DNA from 3 places in the Streptomyces sp. NPDC021096 genome. Region 3 is predicted to be linked to each of the others. Evidence: riboswitches for the same ligand, from Rfam matches in the RefSeq annotation. Region 3 holds a riboswitch; each other region holds the start of a gene.

Region 1 (3,229 bases), on a different contig from region 3:
GAAGCTGTTCTCCGAGCGCATCGTCATGCTCGGGACCCCCATCGACGACACGGCCGCCAACGATGTGATCGCGCAGCTGATGCACCTCGAGCACGCGGCGCCCGATCAGGCGATCTCCCTCTACATCAATTCCCCCGGCGGCTCCTTCGGGGCCATGTGCGCCGTCTACGACACGATGCGCTACATCCACTGCGACATCGAGACCATCTGCCTGGGCCAGGCGGCCTCGGCCGCCGCCGTCCTGATGGCGGCCGGCACCCCGGGCAAGCGCCTGGTGCTCCCGCACGCCCGGATGCTCATCCACCAGCCGTCCCTCGCCGAACCCGTACAGGGCCAGCCCTCGGACCTGGCGCTGCAGGCCGAGGAGCTGCTGCGGGTCCGCGACGGCCTGGTGGAGATGCTGGCGCTGCACACCGGGCAGGACGCCGGGCGCGTCCGGCGGGACATCGAGCGCGACACCTTCCTCGACGCCCGGGCGGCCGTGGCCTACGGCCTGGCCGACCGGGTCATCACCGACCGCCGGGCGCCCGCCGCGCCGGCCGGGGCGAGGTGAGGGGGATGCCGTCGGAGAAGTGGCCCCCGGAGCTGACCCCGCTGCCCGCCCTGACCCGCGCCGAGGGCGAGGTGATCGACCGCTATCTGGAAGTACTGGATCTCCTCGGACGGATCAACCCGGCTCGCACGCACGGCACGTACAGTGCGCTACGAGCCGCGCAGACGCTCGCGCTCGCGGCCGCCGGGCTGCGCGACGCGCTGACGGTCATGCACGAACGCGGCGAACGCGAGGTGTACGGGGGAACGCTGGCGCGAGCGATGCGGGTCCTGGACGGCGAACGCCGGGCCAGGCGGGTGATGTTGCCGCCGGAGCCGCCGAACTGAGGAGCGGAAACATTCTGCCCCCGATCTCCTTCAGACAGCGGATGCGATCGTAGACGAGCCGCAGTGATCACTTCGAGCGGTGCGCGCACTCGACGCTCGAAGAGATCGCTTCGCCGCAGGTGACGAACTCACCAGGGAAAGGTCACCACCGTCAAATCGCCCCGCGTCCACCCGAATTGACCAGAGGTGACGAGCGTCACATATGGCGGGATCCACTCGGCGTGGGCACCGGGACTGCGCCAAGATCCGTGCCGACGACAAGACCCCGCCACCGCGGCGGGGCGGTCCGGGCGGACGCCGAACCCTGCCGCCGCCGGGGCGACTGGTCGACATAAGTGCACCGGCAGGGATGGAGGACCCGAGCACGACGGGACGGCGGAGGCGCGACAACTGCCGTACGTCCCTTGGGGTGAAGCCGCTCACGCGGCCGGGCATTCTTCGCCTGCCCGAACCCGACAGGTCATCCTTCACAGGCGGCTGACGAAGGGTTTGGCATGGGCGCGCACAAACGTCCCTCAATGCTGTCCAGGACGGGGGCTCTGCCCCTGACCGTGAAATCCGCCCTGACTCTCGCGGCCGTCGGCGCCACGGTGCTGGCACCCGGCGCCACGAACGACGCGGAAGCCGCGACCATCTCCAACACGGCCCTGCAGATCGCGGCCTCGAAGGCGGGATCCCCCTACCAGTGGGGCGCGACGGGGCCCTTCCGCTTCGACTGCTCCGGACTGACCCAGTACTCCTTCAAGCGGGCCGGCAAGCAGCTGCCGCGGACCGCACAGGACCAGTACAACCGCACCCGGCACATCCCCGGATTCTCCCGCACCCAGGGCGACCTGGTGTTCTTCCACGGCCGCGGCGGCGTCTACCACGTGGGGATATACGCCGGGAACAACAGGATCTGGCACGCCCCCAAGACCGGATCGGTCGTCCGACTCGAGCGCATCTGGACGCGCAGCATCTCCTACGGCCGCGTGAACGGCTGACCGCCGCGCGGGGCCCCGGCCGCCCGGTGTCACCCACCCATCGCGCCGGACCCGCCCACGCCGCACCCGAAGCGCCGGGCACACCTTCCGTGGCAGCGGACCCGACTGCCTTCCCGGTGCCCCACCGGCACCCGCGACACCTGTGAACCCACCGGTTCAGGAGCGCGCTCCACGAGAGCGCCGGGCCGGGCGGACCCCCGCCCGGCCCTCCGCGCGCTGCCGGTTCAGCGGACCGGCACCGTCCACGGCATACGGATCCATACGGTCTTGCCGCCGTCCTCGGTCGGCGTGACACAGAGCCTGCCGCCGTGCTCGGCGGTGAGACAGCGAATGATCACCAGGCCGCGCCCGTTGTCCTGCCGGCCGGCGGCCGGCAGCCGCCGCGGACGGCAGGGGTGGCTGTCCGTGACCCCGATCCGCAGCTGCTCGCCCCGTTCGAGGCGCACGTCCACCGTGAAGGTGGGCGACTGGCCGTGGGTGTGCTGCACGGCATTGGTGGCCAGCTCGGAGACGATCAGCCGGATGGCGTCGCCCGCGTCCGTACCGGCCGGCAGGCCCCATTCCGTGAGCACGTCCATGACATAGCGGCGGGCCGCGGAGACCGAGGCGGGGCCGCTCGGCAGAGTGACGGTTGCTTCCTGGTGGTCTGCCATGGCGCTGTCCCTTTCCACCGGTGCCGGACTCCGACGCGCGGCATGCGGTGAAGTCGGGACGGCCCCGGACGGCTCTTCGCGACAGAGTGCCACTGTTCACGGGTGCGATGGGTGCGATCCACCGGATTGTGGATATATCTGTCGCTCAAAGCGGTGAACTCTGCTACGAGAGACCGGATTTGGACGGCAGACTGGTCTATTGACTCTGACGAGTGGATTTGAGCGGCGGGGAGGAGAGCTGATGCGGAACGGACCCGCGGTGCGCCGCCGCAAACTCGGCGCGGAGCTGCGCCGACAGCGCGAACTGACCGGGATGACGAGCCGGGAGGCGGCGGGAGCGGTCGGCTGGCACCAGTCGAAGGTGAGCCGGATCGAGACGGGCATCAGCGGAGTGAAACCCGCGGACGTGGCCCGGCTGCTCGATGTGTACAGCGTCTCGGACCCTGAGCTGAGGGCACTGCTGGGAGCGCTGTGCGGGGCGGGGTCCAGGGATGCGGAGGGGTCCCGGCGCGGCTGGTGGTACGCCTACCGCGATCTGCTGCCTTCGGCGTATCTCGACTTCATCAGCCTGGAGTCGGAGGCGTCCCACGCCCGGACGCTGGAGACCACGGTGGTGCCCGGCCTGCTGCAGACGCGGGAGTACGCCCGGGCCGTGACCCGGGCGGCGCTGGCCGACCCGCCGGAGGAACAGGTCGAGGAGCTCGTACGGGTGCG
Region 2 (3,229 bases), on a different contig from region 3:
CGGATGACGGCGGCGCCGGACGGCAGCCCGCCGCCGGCCTCCCGGCGCTGGCAGCCGCGGCCGGGCACCCGCTGGCAGTGGCAGCTCGGCGGACAGGTCGACACCTCCGTGGACGTCCCCGTCTACGACATCGACGGTTTCGAGAACTCCGCCGAAACGGTGGCGCGATTGCACGCCCGGGGCCGCAAAGTGATCTGTTACATCAACGCCGGGGCCTGGGAGGACTTCCGGCCGGATCACGCGCGTTTTCCCAAAGCCCTGCTCGGCAGGAACAACAAGGGCTGGGACGGTGAGAAATGGCTGGACATCCGCCGTCTCGACGACTTGCGGCCCCTCATGGCCGCCCGCATCGACATGTGCCGGCAAAAGGGTTTCGACGCGGTGGAACCCGATCTGACCGAGGGGTTTCGCAATCGCACCGGATTCCCGCTCTCGGCCGCGGATCAGCTGGCGTTCAACCGGATGCTGGTGAAGCTGGCTCATGAGCGCGGGCTGGCCATCGGTTTGAAGAACGATCTCGAGCAGATCCCCGAGCTGGTACGGGACTTCGATTTCGCGGTCAACGAACAGTGCGCGCAGTACGGGGAGTGCGAGAAGCTCACGCCGTTCGTGAAGCAGAACAAAGCGGTCTTCCATGTCGAATACGACCTGTCGACGGGGGAGTTCTGCGGCACCGCGAAGCGGCTGGGGCTGAGCTCGATGAAGAAGAAGCTCGAGCTGGACGCCTGGCGGCAGCCGTGCTGACCGAGCAGTGCGGAGCCTGGGCTTCCGTGCTTCAAGTGCCCCTCGGGACACGGGTTTAGGCGCAGACGGCGGGTGGTGGAGGGGGCGCGGTTCCGCGTGTGACCCCGAAGTGAAGAAGTTCACAGATGACCGTTTCGGCGCCGAATTTGAGCGATTGATGGTGCAGGATCTTTCACCGAACACAAGATCCCGTCACCGAGGCGGGCGACCCGGGCGGACGCCGAGTCCTGCCGCCGCACCGGGTGCGGAATCGAATGATGAATCGGCAGGAGCGGGAGACCCAAGCGGTAACGGACCATGAAAGCGGTGGTCCTTGGGGTGAAGCCACATGCGTGGCCGGGCAACTTCGCAGCCCGAACCCGACAGGTCATCTTTCGTAGGCGGATGCCGAAGGGCTTTGGCATGTCTGCGTTTCCTCGCATACCTGCACTCGCTTCCCGGGCCGGCACCGCGTCGGCCCTCACCGCCGCCACGCTCGCGGCATCGGTGCTCATCCCCGGCCTCGCCACCGGCGCCCAGGCGGCGACCCCGGGCGAGCAGGCACTGAAGGTCGCGGCCTCCAAGAAGGGCTCGCCCTACCAGTACGGCGCCACGGGACCGAACCGGTTCGACTGCTCGGGCCTGACGCTCTACTCGTTCAAGAAGGTCGGCAAGAACCTCCCGCGCACCGCCCAGAGCCAGTACAACTCCACCCGGCACCTGTCCAGCGGCTCGCGTCAGGTCGGTGACCTCGTCTTCTTCCACTCCGGCAGCAACGTCTACCACGTGGGGATCTACGCGGGTAGCAACAAGATCTGGCACTCTCCCAAGCCCGGCGGCTCCGTCCGGCTGGAGAAGATCTGGACCAACAGCGTCTGGTACGGCCGCGTGAAGTAGCCGCTCAGCGTCGGCCCCCTTGTCCCGGGACGCCGGACGGGCCCAGAATCCAGCCCGTCCGGCGGTTTCGGGAAGGGGCGCGGATGGCCAGCGGCAGCGGCGTGGAGACGCACACGGTCCAGGGCGCGGTCCGGGGACGGACCGAGGAGCAACTCGCGGTCTTCCGCGGCATCCCCTACGCCCGGCCACCGGTGGGCGAGCTGCGCTTCGCCGCACCCCAGCCGCCCCCGGCCTGGGACGGGGTCAGGGAGGCCGTGGAGTTCGGGCCGCCGCCCCCGCAGTCCGGGCCCTTCCGTGCCCCCGGAGACATACCGGGCACCGACTGGCTCACCCTGAACGTCTGGACCCCGGACCCCGGCGGATCCGGGCTGCCGGTCCTGGTGTGGATCCCGGGCGGCGGCTACGTCTCCGGCGCCACGAACGACCCCCTGTACGACGCCGCGCACATAGCCCGGCACGGCCTGGTCGTGGTCACCGTCAACTACCGGGTGGGCGCCGAGGGCCTCGCCCAGCTCGCCGGCGCCCCCGCCAACCGCGCCCTGCTCGACCAGATCGCGGCCCTGGAATGGGTGCGGCAGAACATCGCCCGCTTCGGCGGCAACCCGGACCGGGTCACCCTCTGCGGACAGTCCGCCGGAGCGGGCTCCATCGCCACCCTGCTGGCGGCACCCCTGACCGCCGGCCTCTTCCGACGGGCCATCACCCAGTCCGTACCGGGCCTCTACGTCACCCCCGCCCTCGCGAAGGACGTCGCACAGACCTTCGCCGCCCGGCTCGGCGCCGCCCCCACCGCCGCCTCCCTCGCGGCGATCGCGCCGCAGCGCCTGGCCGAGGAGGTGGACGTACTGATGGCGGGCCTGCCCGCCCACGTGGACCGCTGGGGCCGGCTGGCCCGCTCGGGCGTCCCCTTCTGCCCCGTCGTGGACGGCGACCTGGTGCCGGACGTGCCCTGGCGGAGCCTGCGCGACGGCCGCGCGAGCGAGGTCGGCCTGCTGACCGGTCACACCCGCGACGAGTTCCGGCCGTTCCTGGTGCTGTCCGGCGGCCTGGAGAAGATCACCGAGGAGGACGCCACGACGGCGCTGCGGACCTTCGCCCCCGCACCCGACGGCGAGCGCGCCTACCGCGCCGCCCACCCGGGCGCCTCCGCTGCCGCTCTCTTCGACCTCGTCCACGCCGACGCGCTCTTCCGCGTCCCCTCCCTGCACCTGGCGGACGCCCACTCCGCCGGCGGCGGCACGGCCCACCTCTACGAACTGTGCTGGCCCGCGCCCGCGCTGGGCGGCGCGCTGGGCGCGGCCCACGGTCTCGACGCCCAGCTGCTCTTCGGCAACTACTCCGCCCCCGCCGCCCGGCTGCTGTTCGGCGAGGACCCGCCGCCCGCGGAGGCCCTCGCGCTCGCCGAGGACATCCGCCGCTCGTGGGCGTCGTTCGCCGCCCACGGCGACCCCGGCTGGCCGGCCTACCGGGTCACCGACGGGCGGCTCACCCGGCTCCTGGACGCCGAGGTGAGCACGGCCCCCTATCCCCATGACGCGTCCCGGCGGATCTGGGAAGGACACGGCGTCGAACCCTTCGACCTCCCCTGACCCGGAACGCGGACGCGGTC
Region 3 (3,229 bases):
CGACCAGAACGAAGAGGAGACGGACCGGTGAGCGACGCCGCATCCAGCACCACCGCGACGATGGAATTCCACCCGCAGCCCGAGCCCGGGCAGGCCACCCCCTGGGCGTTCCCGGCCCCCGACCGCGACCGGCTGCCCAACGGCCTGACCGTGCTGCGCTGCCACCGCCCCGGCCAGCAGGTCGTGGCCGTCGAGATCAGCCTGGACGCGCCCCTGGAGGCCGAGCCCGAGGGCCTGGACGGGGTGGCCACGATCATGGCGCGCGCCTTCTCCGAGGGCACCGACAAGCTCAGCGCCGAGGACTTCACCGCCGAGCTCGAGCGCTGCGGCGCCACCCTCGACGCGCACGCCGACCACCCCGCCGTGCGCATCTCCCTGGAGGTCCCGGCCTCCCGGCTGGCCAAGGCCCTCGGCCTGCTCGCCGACGCCCTGCGCGCCCCGGCCTTCCCGGAGAACGAGGTCGAGCGCCTCGTGAACAACCGGCTGGACGAGATCCCGCACGAGCTGGCCAACCCCGCCCGCCGGGCCGCCATGGCGCTGTCCGCCGAGCTCTTCCCGGCCACCTCCCGGCTCTCCCGCCCCCGCCAGGGCGGCGAGGAGACCGTCAAGCGCATCGACGCCGCCGCCGTGCGCGCCTTCTACGAGGACCACGTCCGCCCCGCCACGGCGACGGCCGTCATCGTCGGCGACTTCACCGGCGTCGACCTCGACCAGGCCCTCACCGAGTCCCTCGGCGCCTGGACCGGATCGAGCGCCGAGCCCCGGCCCGTCCCCGCGGTCACCGCGGACGACACCGGCCGCGTCGTGATCGTGGACCGCCCCGGCGCCGTCCAGACCCAGCTGCTCATCGGCCGCGCCGGATCCGACCGGCACGACCGCGTCTGGCCCGCCCAGGTGCTCGGCACGTACTGCCTCGGCGGCACCCTCACCTCCCGCCTGGACCGCGTCCTGCGCGAGGAGAAGGGCTACACCTACGGCGTCCGCGCCTTCGGCCAGGTGCTGCGCTCGGTGCCCCCGTCCCAGGGCGCCGCGGGCACGGGCATGCTCGCCATCAGCGGCTCCGTGGACACCCCCAACACCGGCCCGGCGCTGGCGGACCTGTGGGCGGTGCTGCGGACGCTGGCCGCCGAGGGCCTGACCGAGGCCGAGCGCGACGTCGCCGTGCAGAATCTGGTCGGCGTCGCACCGCTGAAGTACGAGACGGCGGCGGCCGTCGCGGCCACCCTCGCCGACCAGGTCGAGCAGTACCTCCCGGACGACTTCCAGGCGGGGCTCTACGAACGCCTCGCGGAGACCGGCACGGTGGAGGCCACCGCGGCCGTTGTCAGCGCGTTCCCCGTCGACCGCATGGTCACCGTCCTCGTCGGCGACGCGGCCGAGATCGCCGAGCCGGTCAAGGCGCTCGGCATCGGCGAGGTGACCGTCATCCCCGCCTGACGGACCTGCCTGACGGAGGTTCAGCCGCCGTATTCCCGTGCCCCGTGCCGGATATGAGCGGACAAGAGAGGCGCGTGAGCCCGAAGAGGCACACGCGCCTCCCTTATGTCCAATTTCATGCAGTGGTTGCACGTTGGTCGTGTGGCGTAGGTCATAAAAGCGCCGTTCTGTTTGCCGTTCGAATCCGACGCGGATTAGCGTCAGGGCGGCAGTCCGTCAGATCGGAGCCGCAACCGCGGTCCCGGGCAGCCATCGCCGAGTTCCCGAGGCACCAGCCAAGGGGAGCCGGGGACCCAAACGTCCCTGGGGTGAATCGGGTCCCTTTCACGAGGGAGCCGTAGGAGACCTTCCTGCTCCGAACCCGTCAGCTAACCCGGTAGGCGAGAAGGAAGGAAAGGATCGCCCAGGCATGGGTAAGCACCGTCGTCCGAGTCGTGCCGTGCGCGTCAGCGCCAATGTGGCGGGCATAGCCACCCTCACCGCCGCAGGCGTGGTCGCCGGCGTCGCCGCCCCGGCCTTCGCCTCCACCGACGACGGCCACCGCACCGAGGACACCGGCCTGACGCAGGCCATCGTCATGGGTGACGTCATGGCCGGCAACGTCGACGCCCAGGCCGAGACCCAGCGCAGCGCCGCCGACGAGGCCGCCATCCGCCTCCAGGCCGAGGCCACGGCCAAGCAGAAGGCCGCCGAGGCCAAGCAGCGCGCCGAAGAGGCCAAGCGCAAGATCGAGGAGGAGCGCGCCGCCAAGGAGCGCGCCGCCCGCGACGAGGAGCGCAAGCGTCTGGGCACCTACGTGAGCCCGATCGACAGCTCCTACGTCTCCACCTCCTACAAGGCCTCCAGCGGCCTGTGGTCCTCCGGCAGCCACACCGGCATCGACATCCACGCCGAGACCGGCACCTCGGTCCACGCGGTCGCCGCCGGCACCATCGTCGAGGCCGGCTGGGGCGGCGCGTACGGCAACAACGTCGTCATCAAGCACAACGACGGCACGTACACCCAGTACGCCCACCTGTCGTCCCTCGACGTCTCCGTCGGCCAGACGGTCACCCCGGGCCAGCAGATCGGCCTCTCCGGTGCCACCGGCAACGTCACGGGCCCGCACCTGCACTTCGAGGCCCGCACGGGTGCCACCTACGGCTCCGACATCGACCCGATCGCCTACATGAGCGCCCATGGCGTCAGCCTGTAGGACCGCATCGCGGCACCGTTCTTCACGCAAGGCCCCGGCCCCTGGCCGGGGCCTTCGTGTTTGGCCAAAAGATATCCATGAACCGGCCCACCCATCGGAAATCCCACCCGATTGCAATAGAGTCGCTGAACGGGCGTCAATCGGCCGTGATTCACGGGGGTTAAGTCATAAGTCGGAGGTACACCCATGCGGGGCCGTACGTGAACGGCGATGACGAGGGCGTGCACCGGAGGGGCGGCATTTCCGCGCACGCCGTGTGCACGGCGATCCGCGACGACATCGTCTCCGGCGCCTTTCCTCCCGGCAGTAGGCTCGTCGAGGAACTCCTGGCCCGCCGTTACGGCGTCTCCCGGGTGCCGGTGCGCGAAGCGCTGCGCACCCTGGCCTCCGAGGGCTTCGTGACCACCCGGCGGCACGCCGGCGCCTGTGTCGCCGAGCCCACCGAGCGCGAGGCCGCCGATCTGCTCGACGTCCGTGCCCTGCTGGAGCCGCTGGGCGCCGCCCGGGCCGCCCAGCGGCGCACCGAGGCCCATCTGAAGGTCCTGCGGGGGCTCGTACGCCTCGGCCAGGAGCGCGCGCGTACGGGCCGGACCAGCG

Evidence for each region. A riboswitch is a leader RNA that binds a small molecule or an ion and turns the genes downstream of it on or off. The one in region 3 is predicted to bind cyclic di-AMP.
Region 1: it holds a riboswitch for cyclic di-AMP, as region 3 does, so the genes downstream of both, AB0G59_RS18710 (C40 family peptidase) here and AB0G59_RS12345 (peptidoglycan DD-metalloendopeptidase family protein) in region 3, are expected to answer to the same signal.
Region 2: it holds a riboswitch for cyclic di-AMP, as region 3 does, so the genes downstream of both, AB0G59_RS24255 (C40 family peptidase) here and AB0G59_RS12345 (peptidoglycan DD-metalloendopeptidase family protein) in region 3, are expected to answer to the same signal.

The regions. Positions count from the first base shown of each region.
Region 1 is NZ_JBFADG010000013.1:91,537-94,765, reverse strand. It holds gene AB0G59_RS18720 (ATP-dependent Clp protease proteolytic subunit) at 1-553, shown strand, start outside; gene AB0G59_RS18715 (hypothetical protein) at 559-879, shown strand; cyclic di-AMP (ydaO/yuaA leader) riboswitch at 1,165-1,370, shown strand; gene AB0G59_RS18710 (C40 family peptidase) at 1,374-1,862, shown strand; gene AB0G59_RS18705 (ATP-binding protein) at 2,087-2,515, opposite strand; gene AB0G59_RS18700 (Scr1 family TA system antitoxin-like transcriptional regulator) at 2,757-3,229, shown strand, end outside.
Region 2 is NZ_JBFADG010000024.1:37,809-41,037, reverse strand. It holds gene AB0G59_RS24260 (endo alpha-1,4 polygalactosaminidase) at 1-744, shown strand, start outside; cyclic di-AMP (ydaO/yuaA leader) riboswitch at 990-1,143, shown strand; gene AB0G59_RS24255 (C40 family peptidase) at 1,147-1,620, shown strand; gene AB0G59_RS24250 (carboxylesterase family protein) at 1,704-3,209, shown strand; gene AB0G59_RS24245 (YchJ family protein) at 3,228-3,229, opposite strand, start outside.
Region 3 is NZ_JBFADG010000006.1:163,946-167,174, reverse strand. It holds gene AB0G59_RS12355 (pitrilysin family protein) at 1-31, shown strand, start outside; gene AB0G59_RS12350 (pitrilysin family protein) at 61-1,437, shown strand; cyclic di-AMP (ydaO/yuaA leader) riboswitch at 1,681-1,835, shown strand; gene AB0G59_RS12345 (peptidoglycan DD-metalloendopeptidase family protein) at 1,847-2,632, shown strand; gene AB0G59_RS12340 (GntR family transcriptional regulator) at 2,833-3,229, shown strand, end outside.